DNA from 4 places in the Picosynechococcus sp. PCC 11901 genome. Region 2 is predicted to be linked to each of the others. Evidence: predicted binding sites of a transcription regulator. Region 2 holds the regulator's gene; each other region holds the start of a gene.
What was found. The regulator NtcA, encoded in region 2, controls nitrogen genes in cyanobacteria. The targets are predictions, from matches to a motif close to TTTGTANCNNNNGNTACAAA.
Positions count from the first base shown of each region.

Region 1: the regulator NtcA is predicted to act here: its motif matches at 2,282-2,301, upstream of FEK30_RS14090 (DUF3155 domain-containing protein).
Region 3: the regulator NtcA is predicted to act here: its motif matches at 1,729-1,748, upstream of rpe (ribulose-phosphate 3-epimerase).
Region 4: the regulator NtcA is predicted to act here: its motif matches at 1,682-1,701, upstream of gifA (glutamine synthetase inactivation factor IF7A).

Region 1 covers NZ_CP040360.1:2,700,644-2,704,857, reverse strand. The annotation lists gene queG (tRNA epoxyqueuosine(34) reductase QueG) at 1-377, opposite strand, end outside; gene FEK30_RS14100 (response regulator transcription factor) at 414-1,124, opposite strand; gene FEK30_RS14095 (cofactor assembly of complex C subunit B) at 1,209-1,748, shown strand; gene FEK30_RS14090 (DUF3155 domain-containing protein) at 1,918-2,247, opposite strand; gene FEK30_RS14085 (sensor histidine kinase) at 2,527-3,843, shown strand; gene FEK30_RS14080 (HAD family hydrolase) at 3,957-4,214, shown strand, end outside.
Region 2 covers NZ_CP040360.1:2,428,672-2,432,885, forward strand. The annotation lists gene FEK30_RS12710 (pre-16S rRNA-processing nuclease YqgF) at 1-284, opposite strand, end outside; gene FEK30_RS12715 (DUF3084 family protein) at 299-1,669, opposite strand; gene ntcA (global nitrogen regulator NtcA) at 1,722-2,453, opposite strand; gene fabI (enoyl-ACP reductase FabI) at 2,734-3,510, shown strand; gene rsmH (16S rRNA (cytosine(1402)-N(4))-methyltransferase RsmH) at 3,587-4,214, shown strand, end outside.
Region 3 covers NZ_CP040360.1:976,146-980,359, reverse strand. The annotation lists gene FEK30_RS05685 (acetylornithine transaminase) at 1-419, opposite strand, end outside; gene FEK30_RS05680 (potassium channel family protein) at 665-1,666, shown strand; gene rpe (ribulose-phosphate 3-epimerase) at 1,787-2,476, shown strand; gene FEK30_RS05670 (hypothetical protein) at 2,631-4,043, shown strand; gene psbU (photosystem II complex extrinsic protein PsbU) at 4,152-4,214, opposite strand, start outside.
Region 4 covers NZ_CP040360.1:1,246,814-1,251,027, reverse strand. The annotation lists gene FEK30_RS07010 (N-acetylmuramoyl-L-alanine amidase) at 1-171, opposite strand, end outside; gene FEK30_RS07005 (glutamate-5-semialdehyde dehydrogenase) at 245-1,519, opposite strand; gene gifA (glutamine synthetase inactivation factor IF7A) at 1,780-1,977, shown strand; gene FEK30_RS06995 (homocysteine biosynthesis protein) at 2,061-3,254, opposite strand; gene FEK30_RS06990 (DUF2256 domain-containing protein) at 3,297-3,446, opposite strand; gene sds (solanesyl diphosphate synthase) at 3,509-4,214, opposite strand, start outside.

The DNA.
Region 1 (4,214 bases), 270 kb from region 2:
TCCTCCGGAAATTCTTTGGTGAGCCACTGGCAGAAAGCTTTTAGACGTTTGCCTAAGACACGATGGTAATCTCGGCCCCAGCCGTACCGGGAAATCTTGCCTACGCCTGGTGCTTCAGAATGGGCATGGGGTGTGTAATAGTTGAGGGCCACACAAATGACCGACTGCACCCCTGGTAAACAGGCTTGGATATCCTGGCGTTTTGGGTTAGTCATCCAGGCCATTTCCGCTTGATACCCTGCCGCCAACCAAGCCTGTAACTGCTGTTGATTGTGAGCATTGTCCACGGTAGCATCGGCAATGCCCACCAAATGAAATCCTAAACTTAAAGCATAATTTTTGATTCGGACAGTCCTATCTGTTTGCAACTGCGACATTTTGAATAATTTGATGAATCTCCGCCAAGGCGCTTTTTAACCGACCAGACCAGAACGAAGGGCACGCACAGCAGCCTGGGTACGGTCATCGGCACAAAGCTTATTGAGAATATTGCGGACATGGGTTTTAACGGTACCCACGGTGATAAATAAATGCTCGGCAATTTCGGAGTTGCTGCAACCATCAACAATCAATTGGAGTACTTCCAATTCTCGATCCGTTAGGGGACAGCTTTCTAGGAGTTGTTGATCTTCTGGGGAAGTCGCTTGAATCGTAACTGTAGAGCCAGAAAGGGATTCTCCCCCTTGCACTTGATTGAGGACAATGCGGGCGATCGCCGGATCAATCCAACTGTTGCCTGAGTCTGTCGTTTTGACCGCCTCTACCAAGTGATCAAACGTAATATCCTTCATACAATAGGAATCAGCTCCTGCCGCAAAGGCTGCTAAAACAGCGGCATCATCATCCTGCAACGTCAAAATCAAAACCTTTGTTTGCGCCTCGTGGGACTGATCCTTGAGCTTTTCCTGTTTCAAAATCCGGGTCAACTCAATCCCATCAAGCTCAGGCAAACCAATATCCACAATCGCTAAATCAGGATGAATCTCTTCTAACAAACGCAATCCATCCGCTCCATTGGCCGCCTCTGCTAAAAGTTCAATGTCCGCACATTGTTGTAGAGAAGTTCTTAGCCCGATGCGCGTTAAATCATGATCTTCAATTAGAACAACCCGAATTTTTTTCATGGTTTTCCCGGAGACTTTCCAAAATATAGCATGATCGATATACATTTATATGCAGTGAATCTTCAAGCCCTCCTTGTAAAAACCGTGTTAGAACAATCCGTAATCACCTCGACCCTCCTCCTTACATTGCTCTTGATGGTCGGTCTGTTTTTTTTCATTCGCGCTTCCATCAAAGATCGCACCGAACAAGTAGAGCTATTGGCAAAAGAGCCTGAAGAATCCATCTTTGAGCGTCTCCAAACCTACTTCGAACAGCGAGCCTATCGGATTACCACCGTTGATGGTGTCAATAATATTGTCACCTATGAAGGCTTTGTTCCTCCCAGTGGCTTTATTGCTGTTTTTTTAAGCCTATTAGCAGCCCTCGGCTTAGTTTGTATTGCCCTGGTCTTAGCACTGCTCTATCCTAATATTGGCTTTGCTTTCCTTGGTATTTGTCTCCTGGCTCCCTTGGCAGGTCTCTTTTACTGGCGTAAGGCAGGGAAGGTAGAAAAAGTTATTTTACAGATCACCACACAAACACCGATTACTGAGACTCCCACCCAATTAATTACGGTGACCGCCCACCGGGATGAGTTGATCCAACTGCGTCAGGTGATGCCTTACCAGCTCCATGAAGCTTAGGAAATGTCCCCAACAATAACCAATTGAGCTATCCATTAAAATCATGGCAAAAACGCGACAAAAATAGCCCCGACCCGAAAATGGGTGGGACTAGGGAGTATTGAAATTGATAGAAGGGGATTAGAGATCACCTAAACGTTAGGTTAAGTGATATATTTTTGAAGGAACTTTAAGCTTTGCTAGAAACAGTCGCTTTTTCAGATACTTCCTCATCGGCGTTGCTACAAAGCACCCGTAGACTGGGGAATAAAAAGTGATTCTCCTCTACATATTGGGCACCAAATAATCCTTTTTCTGCCCAAAAGTACCGATCAGTGGTATGCTCATTACGCTTAACTACAACGACTGCTGGGGGCATAATCCCATTCGCAGCGATATGCTTGCGGGCTGCAGTCACGGGTTTGTCATCACCGCTTTCGATATTATATTGTGGGACAATCTCTAAAATTTTTCTTCCTTCTTGCCGACGCCGACTCTTGCGTTTACGCTTTCTTGCCAACCCAGTACCTCCTCTTCTTTACTTTTTTAGAACAGCTGTAACAGGAGTTACAGAATGTCGAGCAAAGTATATCGGCTCCATTGAAAAAAATCAAGTGAAAATTGACTGGTTTTCGCGATGGGTTGGATTTTTTGTATTAAGAAATCTACTACAATCCAATGAAGGTAGGCGATCAATCCAAAAGTGAAAAAAGAATTAAGTTTTTTGTCAAAACCCCTGATTTATCAAGGTTTCCTGGGAAATATCCCCTAGGGATTGCGGCTTGGGAGGATGAAATTCATGACGACATTACCGCAACTGTTGCCAGTTAGCCCAGAGTATTTGTCCCTGTGCCAAGGGCAGTTGCAATTGTTAGCCCAAGGCGTTGGGGCAGAGTGGGGGATTGTTTATTTGGCCCAGCCAGATCAAGAGAATCAAGAAATTACGCTCCAACCCATTAGTGCCTTTCCCGATCGTTTGCTGGCGGCGGGGAGGCAGGGGTCAACGGAGATGGCAACGATGGTTCCGGATCAAGAGGAATGGCTTGATGTCTCGATGGGTGAGGAAGCGGCTGCTTTGCCGGATGATCTTGTGGGTTTGTTGGGGGAACCAGCTCGGGCATTTCCCCTGTGGCATGGTGATTTAATTTTGGGAATTTTAGCGACGGGACGCCGGGATCGGGGTTGGCGATCGCCAGAGGTGACCCAGATTGAATTGATCGCCGAAAGTTTAGTGCTGGCCTGTGTGTTGGATCAGCAAAAGAGTTGGGCAACGGAACGGCTCACCCAGCAGCAACATCTCCAGGCCCTAGAGCAAGAGCATTTCCATGATCTGCTACACCAGCTCCGTAATCCAACGATGGCGATTAGTACCTTCGGTAAGTTGTTGTTGAAGCGGTTACTGCCGACGGAGAAAAATTATCCGGTCGCCGAAGGCATTGTCCGGGAAAGCGATCGCCTGAAAGGATTGCTCACCCAATTTAGTGAAGAGGTGGATCTCTTAACGGCCCAAATTCCCCAGTTGGAGGGAGGGCCAAGTTTAGCTTTACCGCCCAATGGTGAACCGAGTTTTGCCCCAGACCGTTCCCTCTCCGTAGAGCCGTTACCCGTGGCAGAAGTGGTGCTTCCCCTCGTCGCTTCCCTGGGGGCGATCGCCACCGAGCGGGGAATCACTTTAAATTATGGGTTGCCAGAACCGTCTCCTTGGGTTTTAGGGAATCACACGGCTCTGATGGAAGTTTTGAATAATCTTTTAGAAAATGCGCTGAAATATACCCCGTCCGGGGGGCAAGTGTTCTTGCAGGTAGAAGCCCAGGCCCAGGAACTGACCATTGCCGTCCACGATACGGGCTACGGCATCCCCCCAGCGGATTTGCCCCATGTCTTTGAACGGCATTACCGGGGAGTGCAGGCGGAAAGCACCATTGAAGGTACTGGGCTGGGGTTGGCGATCGCCGCTGATCTTGTGGGAAAAATGGCCGGGGACATTGAAGTATATAGCCCAACCATTGGCTTACCCCATACCGAAGCTCTCCCCGGTAGCACTTTTATGTTGTGGCTTAAAGTCGCGTCAAATCCTCATCAAGTTACCTCTGCCGAGCTTCCCCAAGGCAATTGATTTGATTATTTAATTTTTGAGATTTAGAATGCTATTTTTGCATTAAGCAACTTTTCGGTATTGCAGACAATTTCCCAGTACAGTGGGGACGATAAAAATAGTTGAGGTTTTACATGGGACAACTAGAAGCCCTGATTTTTGATGTGGATGGCACCCTGGCCAACACGGAAAAGGATGCCCACCGCGTCGCCTTTAACCGCGCCTTTGCGGATGTCGGTTTGCCCTGGGATTGGTCGGTGGATCTATACGGTCAGCTCCTGAAGGTGACGGGGGGTAAAGAAAGAATTCGTTTTTACATTGAATCTTGGCAGCCACAAATGCCATCGGTCGGTGATCTGACTGCTTTTATCAAGGATCTCCATGCCCGCAAA
Region 2 (4,214 bases):
TGCCAATAGCGATCGCGGGCTTCGAGGGTGCTATTGCGTTCATTGACAAAGGCGATCGCCATGTCTGGGGGCAAAACAGCGGTGAGCTTTTGATGCCATTCTTTAGCCGTCGTTTGATTGCCCATGACCACCAGGGAAACATCATACCTTTGGCACCATTCTTTCGCGATGTTGGGCGCTTGATCCGCCGCAATGACGCCGTGGTTCAACAATTGCCCTTGGTCATCCAGCGCCGCAAGGCCACATTTGTCACGGCCTGGGTCAAACCCAAGATAAACGCTCATGTACTCTTCTTGTCCTATTGTCTGATGACGATTCTACCGTTACTGAGGCCCACTAATTCTAAGCGGAGGGGGCCTGCCGTAAAACCATTTTCGATGGCGATCGCCCGAATTTCTGTCACGGGTTCTGGTGCATTATTGAGGGCTTCGACAAAATTGATAATGTGACCGACATTGCCATCTTTGACCTGAATATCCCCCAGAACCCCGGCTCGCCGCGCCCGGAATTGCGCTGCCCCCAACAGAAAATCCACTGGACGCCGGGCCGCAGTAGGATTTTGTACACTCAGCTCCTCTAGGGACAAAGTGGCAATCACTTCCCCGGCGCGAAAAACCTGCTCATTTAAAGTCACATCCGCAAACACTTGGACGGAACCTTCCCCCTGGAGGTAGTTCCCCGCCGCCAGGAGGCGCACCACGTAGTCCCGACCATCGGCGATTTGCCCTAGGAGTTGTTGCACTTGGGCATTGGTAATTTGCACCACCCGCGCCTCAAAGTCAGGATTAACGCCTCCGGTGGCAATGATCGCGTTGCGATTCGCTTCCCGGAGCAGCTGATCAACGGCTTGGCTGGCTGCTTTGGGATCAATAATCCGCACCACCCCAAAGGCTAAAACTTGCCCTGTGGTGAGGGCGACATTCCCACTCCGGAAATTGATGTAGTTGGCTTCGAGGATATCAATTTGCTGTTCTAGGGAGCCAATCTGATTTTCTAGGCCCGTGAGCACTTGATCTTTTTGGGCGATCGCCTGGTCGAGTTGGGCAATGCGACCATCGCGCTGGTTGATCTCGGCTTGGAGCTCACTTTGTTGGGCTTCTAGGGCTTCGATCTGCTGGGAGCGTTCCTCAATAATGGTGTTTTGTTGATTGAGCTGGGCGCGGAGGGTTTCACTTTGGGCCTGGAGGCGATCGCGCTGTTGCCGCAAGGTCGTTTGCTCTGTGGTGAGCGCATTAATATCAGCCTGAAGTTCGCTGGCCTGTTCCCGAAAACCCGCCAGTTGAGTTTGGGCCGTTTGAAATTTTGCTTCAATTTCTTGTAAATCTTGTTCTGCTTCTAGGCGATCGTCCCTCGCGGCCTGTAACTCTTTTTCAATCTTTTCCTTTTCTGCCGTCACATCCATCAACTCTTGCCGCCGCTGGGCGAGGATTTCGTCCAACTGAAAAACCCCCTGGCGCAAGGACTTGCTCAAGCCAAACAATAACCCCAAGGTGCTGGCGGCGATCACTGTTCCCGTCATTACCGTGACGACCACCGCCGTCTGTTTTGGCCGCAGATTAAATAATGTAAGCCGCGCTTTGCCGACCTTACTACCAAGGCGATCGCCCAGTGCCGCCAGGATGCCCCCCAAGATTAAAACTGAAAAGATTAGTACAAAAGCACTGGTCATTTAACAAAAAGGTGACATCCAAACACACAAGTATGACTTCTCTACTTTAGCGTTAAGCGAACTGTTGACTCAGGTTTACGGGGTCATGGACGGTAATTTTTTTCTTATAAATCGAAATCATGTCCTGTTCCCGGAGTTCTCCCAGGAGGCGCGTTACTGTCACCCGTGTCGAACCAATTGCTTCGGCGATCGCCTGGTGGGACAGTTTGAGATCAATGCGAATCCCCTCATCGGTCGGCACCCCAAAATCTCGACAGAGAATTAACAAGAAACTCACCAGACGTGAGCCCATATCCCGGTGGGCCAAGGTTTCAATCATCATCTCCGTTTGTAAAATCCGTGACGACAGCCCTTTTAGCATTAACATCGCTAATTCTGGGTGCTCATTAAGCGCCTTTTGCACCTGCTCAATGGGAGCCGATAACAGTTCCACAGGGGTAAAAGCCACCGCATGGTAAAAGCGATCCGACTTTTGTCCCGTGAGTAGCGATAAAACCCCAAAGACACTATTCTCCCGGAGCAGGGCCACCGTAATTTCTTCCCCCGCTTCATAGACCCGAGACAGCCGGACAGCTCCTTTCAGAAGAAAATAAACCCGTTCCGCTGGGTCCCCCGGAAAAAAGATCGTCTTGCCCCGGTCATAGTTCTCCACAACAGGTGGGAAGGGGCCACTGTGAAACTGACGAAACGCTGTCGCAAGGTCTGTAATTTGAGTCGCAGGTAGTTCAGGCACTGGATTGGCAGAAGAGAAAGGAGGTTGGTTGAAATCAGGGTTGTACATCATAGATTCTGTTGGGCAACAGTTCCCCACCGTGATGGGTGAAATATCAGCGCTCAGTGTGCAGAGACCATGAGCATTCCCCTTAAACTAAATCTTACTCTGGTATAGTATTTTGTACTTTTTGCTTCAAAATAATTATGGATTTCTGGGTTAGTTCCCAGGCATTTTGCAGAATTTTCCCTGATTTGCCCTAAAGTAGCCGTTTGCATCGAAGTCACCAGAGCGCGAAGATAATATACGCTGGCTTCTTGGCTTTAATTTTTTATACTTTTTGAGAACCCATATGCTTGATTTAACCGGAAAAAATGCCCTAGTCACTGGGATTGCAAATAATAAGTCCATTGCCTGGGGGATCGCCCAACAATTACATGCCGCCGGGGCAAATATTGGGGTTACCTATCTCCCCGATGATAAGGGACGGTTCGAGAAAAAAGTAGGTGAGCTTGTGGCGCCCCTCAACCCTTCCCTTTTTCTCCCCTGTAATGTGCAGGATGATGCCCAGGTGGATCAAGTGTTTGAGTCTGTCAAAAAAGAGTGGGGCAAGTTAGATATTTTGATCCATTGCCTTGCCTTTGCGAACCGCGAAGATTTGACGGGTGATTTTAGTGATACTTCACGGGATGGGTTCAATACGGCCCTTGACATTAGTGCCTATTCTTTAACGCGTCTGGCCCGGGGGGCGAAAACCGTGATGACCGAAGGGGGCGCCATTGTGACCCTGACTTATTTGGGTGGGGTGAAAGTCATCCCTAATTACAATGTGATGGGTGTGGCAAAATCAGCCCTCGAAATGAGTGTGCGTTATCTCGCGGCGGATCTTGGCCCCAGTAATATTCGTGTGAATGCCATTTCGGCTGGCCCAATCCGGACTCTGGCTTCCTCGGCGGTGGGTGGCATTCTCGATATGATTCACCATGTGGAAGCAACGGCTCCTCTGCGTCGGACTGTGACCCAAAAGGAAGTGGGTAATGCGGCGGCGTTCCTCTGTAGTGATCTTTCGAGTGGGGTCACGGGTCAAGTGCTCTATGTGGATTCTGGCTACGAAATTATGGGAATGTAATGTCCTGGTTTAGTGGCGATCGCCCTTGGGTTCCCCCTCAGTGATAGGGGGATTTTGTTTTTTATTGGATGGATTCATGGCGGCAGAGTTTAAGCATATTTCGGTGTTGCGAGAAGAGTTGGTAGCGGGCTTGGGAGTAAAACCAGGGGGTCATTACCTCGATGTAACCCTAGGGGGAGGTGGCCATACAGAATTGATTTTGCAGCAATATCCCGATGTGCGGGTGACGGGGATAGACCGGGATAGCCAGGCGATCGCCGCGGCGTCAGAACGATTAAAATCCTTTGGCGATCGCTTCCGGGCGGTGCGGTCAAATTTTGGCGAGTATAATCCCCAAGGAGAAAAATTTGATGGGATTATCGCTGATCTTGGGGTGAGTTCGGTGCAATTTGATCAAGGCGATCGCGGCTTTAGTTTTCGTTTTGATGCCCCCTTGGATATGCGCATGGATCAGCAACAGGTCTTAACAGCGGCGGATATTGTCAACACCTATGAGGAAAAGGCGTTGGCGAATCTGTTCTATGAGTATGGTGATGAACGATTGTCACGACAAATTGCGAAAAAAATAGTCATGAAACGCCCGATTCAGACAACTAAAGAGCTAGAAGAAATTGTGTTTTATACCTATCATCCCAAGGCCAGAAAAGCGAAAATTCATCCGGCAACAAGGGTCTTTCAAGCATTACGCATTGCCGTCAATGGTG
Region 3 (4,214 bases), 1.5 Mb from region 2:
GGTTGTTCGAGGAAATCTGAGACGGTGTGAGCATATTTACGGACTAATTTAATCGCCGCTTCGTTGGCTTCGGCCCCGGAGTTGCAGAAAAAGACTTTATCGGCACAGGAATGTTCGACGATCCACTGGGCTAAAGCGCCTTGCTCTGGGATGTAGTAGAGGTTAGAAATATGGTGCAGTTTTTGAATCTGCGCACTGACCGCTTGGATCAGGGCTGGGTGGGCATGGCCCAGGGTGCAGGTGGCGATGCCTGCGACAAAATCGAGATAACTTTTCCCTTCGGTATCCCACAGACGACATCCTTCCCCCTTGGCGATCGCCACCGGAAAGCGCCCATAGGTATGCATCACATACTGATCGAACTGAGTTGGGTTAAAGCTTTGGGCTGGGGAATGGTTCAGTAGCGTTTGGGGACTCACGGGTTACTCCTCTTCGATGGCGAGACTCAAAGTTAAATTTCAGTTTAGCCAATGGGTAATCTTTTTTGCTAAATACAAGGGGGGAATGAGCTAAAGAAATTCTATGTTTTTTTAGCTTCCTACAGGTCGGTTGAAATTGTCTGCAACTTTCCCTACAAACGTCAGACTTATTTTGAGGTTCATCAGTGTATAGCATTGAGCAAAAATATAGACGCCTCAGGGGACAGCTGCAACTGGGTTTGCTGATGCTTGTGGCGCTGTTTCTGCTGGGGACGAGTTGGTTTATTGTCGTGGAGCAGTGGTCATGGGTAGATGCAGCCTACATGACGATGATTACCCTCTCAACCGTTGGCTTTGGGGAAACTTATCCCTTGGGCGATCGCTCTCGGATATTCACCATTATTCTGATTTTTTTGGGCTTGATTGCGGTTGGTTATATCGTCAACCGTTTCATCGAAGCAATGATTAGCGGCTATTTTCAGGAGATAAAAAAATTGAAACAGTATCAGCAGCAAATTAGTCGTCTCAATAACCATTACATTGTTTGTGGCCTCGGTCGCACAGGGCAGCAGGTGGCCCGGGAATTTCTCGCCGAGAATATTCCCTTTGTCGTCATTGACCAAGATCCCGACATTATCGAAGCCGCTCAGGATCAAGGCTACATTTGCATCCAAGGAGATGCCACCCTCGATCAACATCTCCATGAAGCGAAAATCGACCGGGCAACTTGTTTGGTGGCGGCCCTCAGCTCCGATGCAGAAAATCTCTATACGGTACTCTCTGCCAAAACATTGAATCCAAAAATTCGGGCGATCGCCAGGGCCAGTACCGAAGAAGCCGTGGAAAAATTACGCCGCGCCGGAGCCGATGCCGTTGTTTCTCCCTACATTACCGGGGGACGTCGCCTAGCCGCCGCTGCCCTGAGACCCCAGGTTATGGATTTTGTTGATGGCATTTTGACTGGCGCAGAACGGTCTTACTACCTCGAAGAAATCCGTGTGGATAGCAATTGCGGCGGTTACATTGGCAAAAGCCTCAGTGAAGCCCGACTCAGGGTACAGTCCGGTGCCCTCGTCCTCGCCATTCGCCGTCAAGATGGCAGCCTTATTCCTGGGCCGACGGGTGATACCTTACTGTTATCTGGGGACTTTTTAATTTGTATGGGCACAGCTGAACAACTGCGTAAATTAAATAGTATTTTGATCCCTGTACAAACCGATGGGCCTCTACGTCCCCCCCAGCGCTAGGTCAGTGTTTCCTGAAACAATGCTCTACCCAGGCTAGGCTACAAAAAATATTGATACAAACTTTTGTTAATATTGATACCAACTTAGAATTCTTGAGATAATAAGAGGAATCCACCCACCATGACTGACAAGAAAATTGTAGTTTCCCCGTCCATTCTTTCAGCGGACTTTAGCCGCCTTGGTGAAGAAATTAAAGCAGTCGATGAGGCTGGCGCTGATTGGATCCACGTCGATGTCATGGATGGTCGTTTTGTCCCGAATATCACCATTGGGCCGTTAATTGTTGAGGCGATTCGTCCCTACACCAAAAAGCCTTTGGATGTGCATTTGATGATCGTTGAGCCAGAAAAATACGTGGCAAATTTTGCTAAAGCTGGTGCTGACATTATCTCCGTCCACGCAGAACACAATGCGTCTCCCCACCTCCACCGCACCCTCTGCCAGATTCGTGAACTGGGTAAAAAATCTGGGGTTGTGCTGAATCCTTCTACGCCCCTTGACATCATTGAGCACGTCCTTGATGTTTGTGACCTGATTTTGATCATGAGCGTAAACCCTGGGTTCGGCGGCCAAAGCTTCATTCCTTCGATGGTGAACAAAATCGAAAAACTCCGGGCCATGTGTGATGAGCGCGGCCTGGATCCTTGGATTGAAGTCGATGGTGGCATCAAACCTGCTAATGCGTGGCAAGTGATTGATGCGGGTGCAAATGCGATTGTTGCGGGTTCTGCTGTTTTCAAGGCCCCCAGTTATGCTGAGGCGATTGAAGGGATTCGTAACAGTAAGAAATCAGAAGCGGTTGCGGCCTAGGACATCCCCCTAAATCCCCCTTCAAAGGGGGACTTCAGACCAAAATTACTTCACAATAAATAATTGGGGAAAGACGAAACAGTTTTTCCCTATTTTTGTGGCCAAGGGAGTCTGGTGGCATAATCGAAATGCTCCCCTCCAGAATGGTTGTGCTGTGAAAGAGTCGGATTTGCGTCGATTGGCGGAACAGGGAAATCCCCAGGCGATCGCCCAGGTGTTAAGGCAAGCGTTTCAACCCCACCAGATCCGGGTGATGCTCAAACGGGTGACTGATAAGCACCTCAAAATTCAACTCGAAGGTTTTAATACCCCCGACCAGGCGATCGCCAAACAAATCCTTACCCCTTGGCAGAAAATTTGGGAACGCACGATCACGGAAACCTTTACTGTTGAAGGCATTCGATTTGGGGAAGTTACCCCCGACTGGGAATGGACAATTGTAGCGGGCTTACTCTCCCCAGCCAAACGGGAACCCTCCCCGGAAGCACTCAGTGCCCAAGAATCACCTAAAAAGGCAGCCCTCAAAAACGATGATCTCACCCTGAAACTCCGGCAGCTACTCGCTGCTTATCTATGGAGTATCAAAGTTACCCCTTCCGCTGGGGCCTTGGTGATCAAGTTAACGGTCATTGACCGGCGCGATCGCCAAGATTATTGCCAGATCATCCAGCAGGCTTTACAGCATTTTTCCCTGGACGATGTCGAAAAAGTTTACCTCAATGTCTACCATCGCCAGCAACGGCAATACCTCCTCAAAACTTGTTTTCCTCTCCATGGCGCTCTGCCATCCCAAATCCCCAACCAGCGCCCCCGGTCACGGCAACTGCCTCCGGATACCCCCCAGGCGCTCCTCATTGGTGGCGGCCTAGGTCTGATTCTTTTTTTGCTGCCCCCCAGTCGCTTTATTCTGAATACCTTTCTCACCCTCGTCCATGAAATTGGCCACGCGATCGCCTTTTGGCTGTTTGGTTATCCCGCTGTGCCGAGTTTTGACTTTATCTTTGGGGGGGGAATTACCCTCGCCCTCGGCCGTGCCAGCATTATTTTGTGGCTACTCTACGGGGCGATCGCCTATCTCGCTTGGCAATACCGTCGCAATCGCGGCACCCTAATCACCTTGGCAGGTCTGACTCTCCTGCAAATCCTTTTGATCCTGACGGGTTGGGATCAAATCGCCATTATCGCCATGGGTCATCTCTTAGAAATTGCCGCCGTCTTTATTTGTCTGTACTTTGCCCTCGGCAAATATTTTTGCCATGTCTCCGGCGAACAAACCCTTTATGCTCTGTTGGCCAGTTTTAGCTTTCTGGAAAATGGTGCCTTTTTCGGGCGGCTCATGACCAGCGAAACGTTCCGCATTGCCTACCGGGTCGGGAAAGGGGGCCTCCTCGACCATGACCTGGTGCGTCTGACCCAAGATTTTTTTGCGATGTCCCTGTCAACCCTGGCAGGTTGCTTTCTGCTGCTGACTCTCCTCGCGCCCGTGCTGGCCTTTGGGGCATTTTATTGGGAATCCCGCTGGGTACCTCAGTTTTATCGACTGTGCCAACCGAGCCCCAAACCTTAAAAATTGCCGTAAAAAAACCTATCCCTCAGGAATAGGTTAATTGCCATTGAAAATTTAGGTTTGACTCACAAACATCTTCCTAAACGCAGCAAGATTTCGTTTGTATTTTTAATAGTCACCGGTGTTCAGACGTTGGTCACCATCAATAAACACATCGGCAGGCGGTGTTAC
Region 4 (4,214 bases), 1.2 Mb from region 2:
GGTGCCCGCCGCTGGGGCTGAGCCAATCAAGAAAATCTGGGCGGCGCTGGTCTGGTGATTGTTTGGGGGGTAGACCAGTTGGAGGCGATCGCTTTGGCGGGGAAACTGGGCGATCGCCGGAAAGGTCAGGGCCACGGCAATACCAGAACTGAGGGCGATCGCTTTAAACATAAATCTTGTCCTTAACTTTTTAAGCTTGCAAAGGCCATCTCCATTGAGACAGCTTTCTTTGAGGCGTTGAAACCTAGAGGGTGCTATCCCCCTGAACCACCTGTTTAATGGTCGTAAAACTTTCGAGGCCAATTAAACCCCGGCGATTTCCCTTTTGGTTCGAGACCCCAAGAAATACCGAATCGCTCCCCAGGGGATGACGCGAAAAACAAGGGGAGGCATTGATATAGATCAAAGCACTATCGAGGCCCATGGAAAATTGCCGACTTTCATGGTAGGACTCCGTGACAATACAATCGGCATGGCCACCGGAGTTGCAATTAATCTCGGTGATGGCTGCGGCCAGATCCGGCACCCGTTTAAACGCCACAATTTTTTCCAAATAGGCCTGCTGCCATTCTTCTTCGGTACCGATGGGGGCGAGGTGTTCAGGAAATTCTTCGACGAGGGACGCATCCCCCCGTAGCTCAAAGTCTTGTTCTTGGAGGGATTTAAACAGACTAATTAAATGGGATGTTTTCTGCTCAGGACACACCAGGACTTTTTCGATGGCATTGACGGCATCGGGTTCGTAATTATGGCTGTCTTGAATCACCCAACTGGCCAATTCCAGATCACCGCTGGGGGCGAGGTAGAGGTAGCAATTGCCCACGGTGGTTCTCAGGACAGGGGTGGTGGCGTGTTGCACCACCTGTTGAATCATGTTGGGACGGCCATAGGGAATGATCAGGTTCAAGTAGCGATCCTGGGCCACCAGTTGTTGTACGGTACAACCTTCCTCAGAAGAGAGAGATTCTAAACAGCCTCCGGGTAAGCCCTGGTCAGCAAGGGCCGTTTGCATAATCTCAGCGATCAGGTGATTGGTATGGCTGGCATCACCGCAACCGCGAATCACGAGGCTATTGGCTGTCTTTAAACAAAGTCCAGCGGCGATCGCCCCTAATTCGGGCAAGGCTTCATGGATCAGACAAATCACCCCCAGGGGCATCCGTTGGGAGTAGGTCTGATAACCACTAATTTGATAGGTGGCATTTTTCACCCGTTGCAGCGGATCGGGCAGTTTTGGCAGTTGACGCAGCAAACGCACTGTTTTTTGCAGCCGTTCGGGGGTCAACTTTAACCAATCCAGAATCAGCTTCGGCACGGCCATTTCGCGGCTGGCCTCTAGATCCTTGGTATTGGCTTCGAGGATGACGGAAATATTGGCCTCTAGGGCGGTGGCGATCGCCTCAATACCCAGATGACGTTCACTACCTTTGAGTAACTCTAGTTCTAGGGAAGCCTGATGGGCCCGCTGCAAGGCTGCCGTAATCGGATCACTGCTCTCTAACGGGGGAGTAGATGCCATTTGATTACCCATGAAGTCCCAATGTACTCGCGAAAGTTTGCGTAAAGCCTCACCAGATCATACTGATTGCCCTAGGGGATCGCAAGAACCTGCCAGCTAGCAAGGTTGCTTTCTCCCAACTTTTTTGCCAAAAAGGCCAGTTGCCCTTATTAAAATATGTTTTCTGTATCAAATTTTACAGAAAATAAAATATAATGAGGTAAAGGACAAAGCATAAAACACAAATCCCCCGTGTTTCGCGGTCGGTCAGGAGCAAAACCATGAGAACCCAACAACAAGCCCGTGCATTAATGATGCGCCATCACCACGCCATTAAAAATCGTCAAATGTCTCTCCTGAACCGTTCTGCCACAGAAATCGGCATGGCACCAGAAGGAGACTATCAAGGCACGATCCAAGGTAAACTCCCTCGTCAAGTGCGTGCGGACTATGGCCCTAGTCATGCCACCATGAGCTAACGAAATTTACTGGGAAAATTCTGTTTTCTAAAAAATGATCGATGGTCACCGCCGTTTCAGGATGGTGGCTTTTTTCGGCAGTATTACAAACGCTGGCTCCATTGGTCTTGGGATAAAAAGGGGCGATCGCCACTGATGGTTGCCACGGGTTCGGTGAGGGTAAAATCTCCGGCTTGAATCCATTGTTTGAGGGTTTCTGCCACTTGATCCGCGAGATATAGACTCGTGACCGGAGCAACTTTTACGGTTTTTCCCTCAATGGTTAATTTCCCAGTTTTAAGCTGGCCATAGCTCACCAAACCAAAGGTGGGCCGTACCCGGCGCGGAATCGAAAAATCCATCACCGGGGCGACAATTTCTTTATCTTGGACGGCACAGTGGGCGATGACTTCCTCATGGAGAACCGGTAGAGGCACCCCCACGCCCAACATTAAAGAAGGGCCGTACTTGGTGAAATAACAACCCCGTACCCACTTGGGATCCATTTGTTTTGCGTCGCCAATCAAAGCCAAGGTGGAGGCTGGCCCCAGGGGGGTGCGATTGCCCAGACGTTTCTGGAGGGGAAAATGCTGGGTGCCTTCCCAGGCCACGTAACCAATACCGCCCCCCAAGAAAATTTTGCTGCCGACCCCGATCAACTCTAAATCTGGGTCATTTAACAAAGGAGAAATTGCTCCAGCACAGGCATAGACGGCATTTCCCAAATGGGGCTGGAGGGGGCCGAGGTAAGTATAGAGGGGGCGATCGCCACCGTTAACGCCCACAATAAAATTTTGATAAAGATTGCGGGGATTGAATAGATAAAACTGATTAATTTGATCTTTCGTGAGGGTATTGTCCCAGGTAGCGCGCGGATAACAATCGGTCACATGGCCCAGGGCATGGAGATGGACGGTTTTACCTGCGATCAGATCTTCAATGACGTGGCCACCGCCTTTCTGGGAGAGGGGGCGATCGCCAATTTCCGCCGCTTCATTTTCCAGGGGATCTTCCATCATGGTTGCCCCTAGGTAAATATCCACCGCCCCCAAGCCAGGATAAGCGGGCACCCCATTAAGCCAACACTTGCGAATTTTAATGGGGGGATCCGTATGGCCAAGGTTGAGCATTGCTCCCGAAGATTCCATCGGCTCAAAGGTACCTGTGGTTACCACATCAACGGTTTCGGCAATTTTTTTGATGCCCCATTCCGCCACCCGTGCTTTTACTTCAGACACCGTCCAGACAACGGCCTGGTGGGAGAGAATCTTTTCGTTGATGCTGGCGATCGTTCTCATGGTTGAACAGAGGGAAGCGTACCCTTTCATCCTAGGAGAAAATTACCCTTGGTTACGCCGCCGCCGGCACCGCTCCGAACAATATTTCACGTCATCCCAGCATTTTTCCCATTTTTTGCGCCAGGTAAACGGCAGTCCGCAAACGGTACAAATTTTCGTCGGGAGATCGGCTTTTTTACGCTGTCGTGCCATGGTCAATCATTGCAACTGGATGTCGCCTTGTTTCAGGTTGCTTTTTTACTTCAGGGTGCGGCCTAATACATCCGGCCCAAAACGTAGTCAATGAGATCCGTGAGGGCATCTTTGGAGGGAGACGGATCTAGGCACTCTAAACTGTGGCGAGCCAATTGACCGTGATGGGCTGCAAGTTCTTTAGCGCGACTGATCCCATTGCTGTTGCGCACAATTTCGAGGGCTTTTTCGGGGTCACCATTTTCAGCAAATTCCCGCTCGATCAGTTGGGTTAGGTTGGGATGCTCTTCCATGGCAAACAGGGCTGGGGCGGTGATGTGGCCGCCGATTAAATCAGATCCGGCGGGTTTCCCCAAAACATCGGTAGAGCCAGTGAAGTCGAGGATGTCATCGACAATCTGGAAGGCCAAGCCTAAATTACGGCCATAGTCGTAGAGGCGATCGCCAATTTCTGGGTCAACCTCACTGAGAACAGCCGCCGCTTTGGCACTATTCCCAATCAATGACGCTGTTTTGTAATAGGATTTTTCGATGTAAATTTCGAGGTTCATTCCGGTGTCGAAGCGGTTCAGCCCCTGTTGAATTTCCCCTTCGGCAAAGTCTTTGATCACCTCAGAGAGCAATTTCACCACGGTGAGATTGTCTAAATTCGCGAGGTACCAAGAGGATTGGGCAAAGAGAAAGTCTCCGGCCAGAACAGCGATGCGATTATCAAAAAGGCTGTTAACAGTAGGTACACTCCGGCGCAGGGCCGCTTCATCGACCACA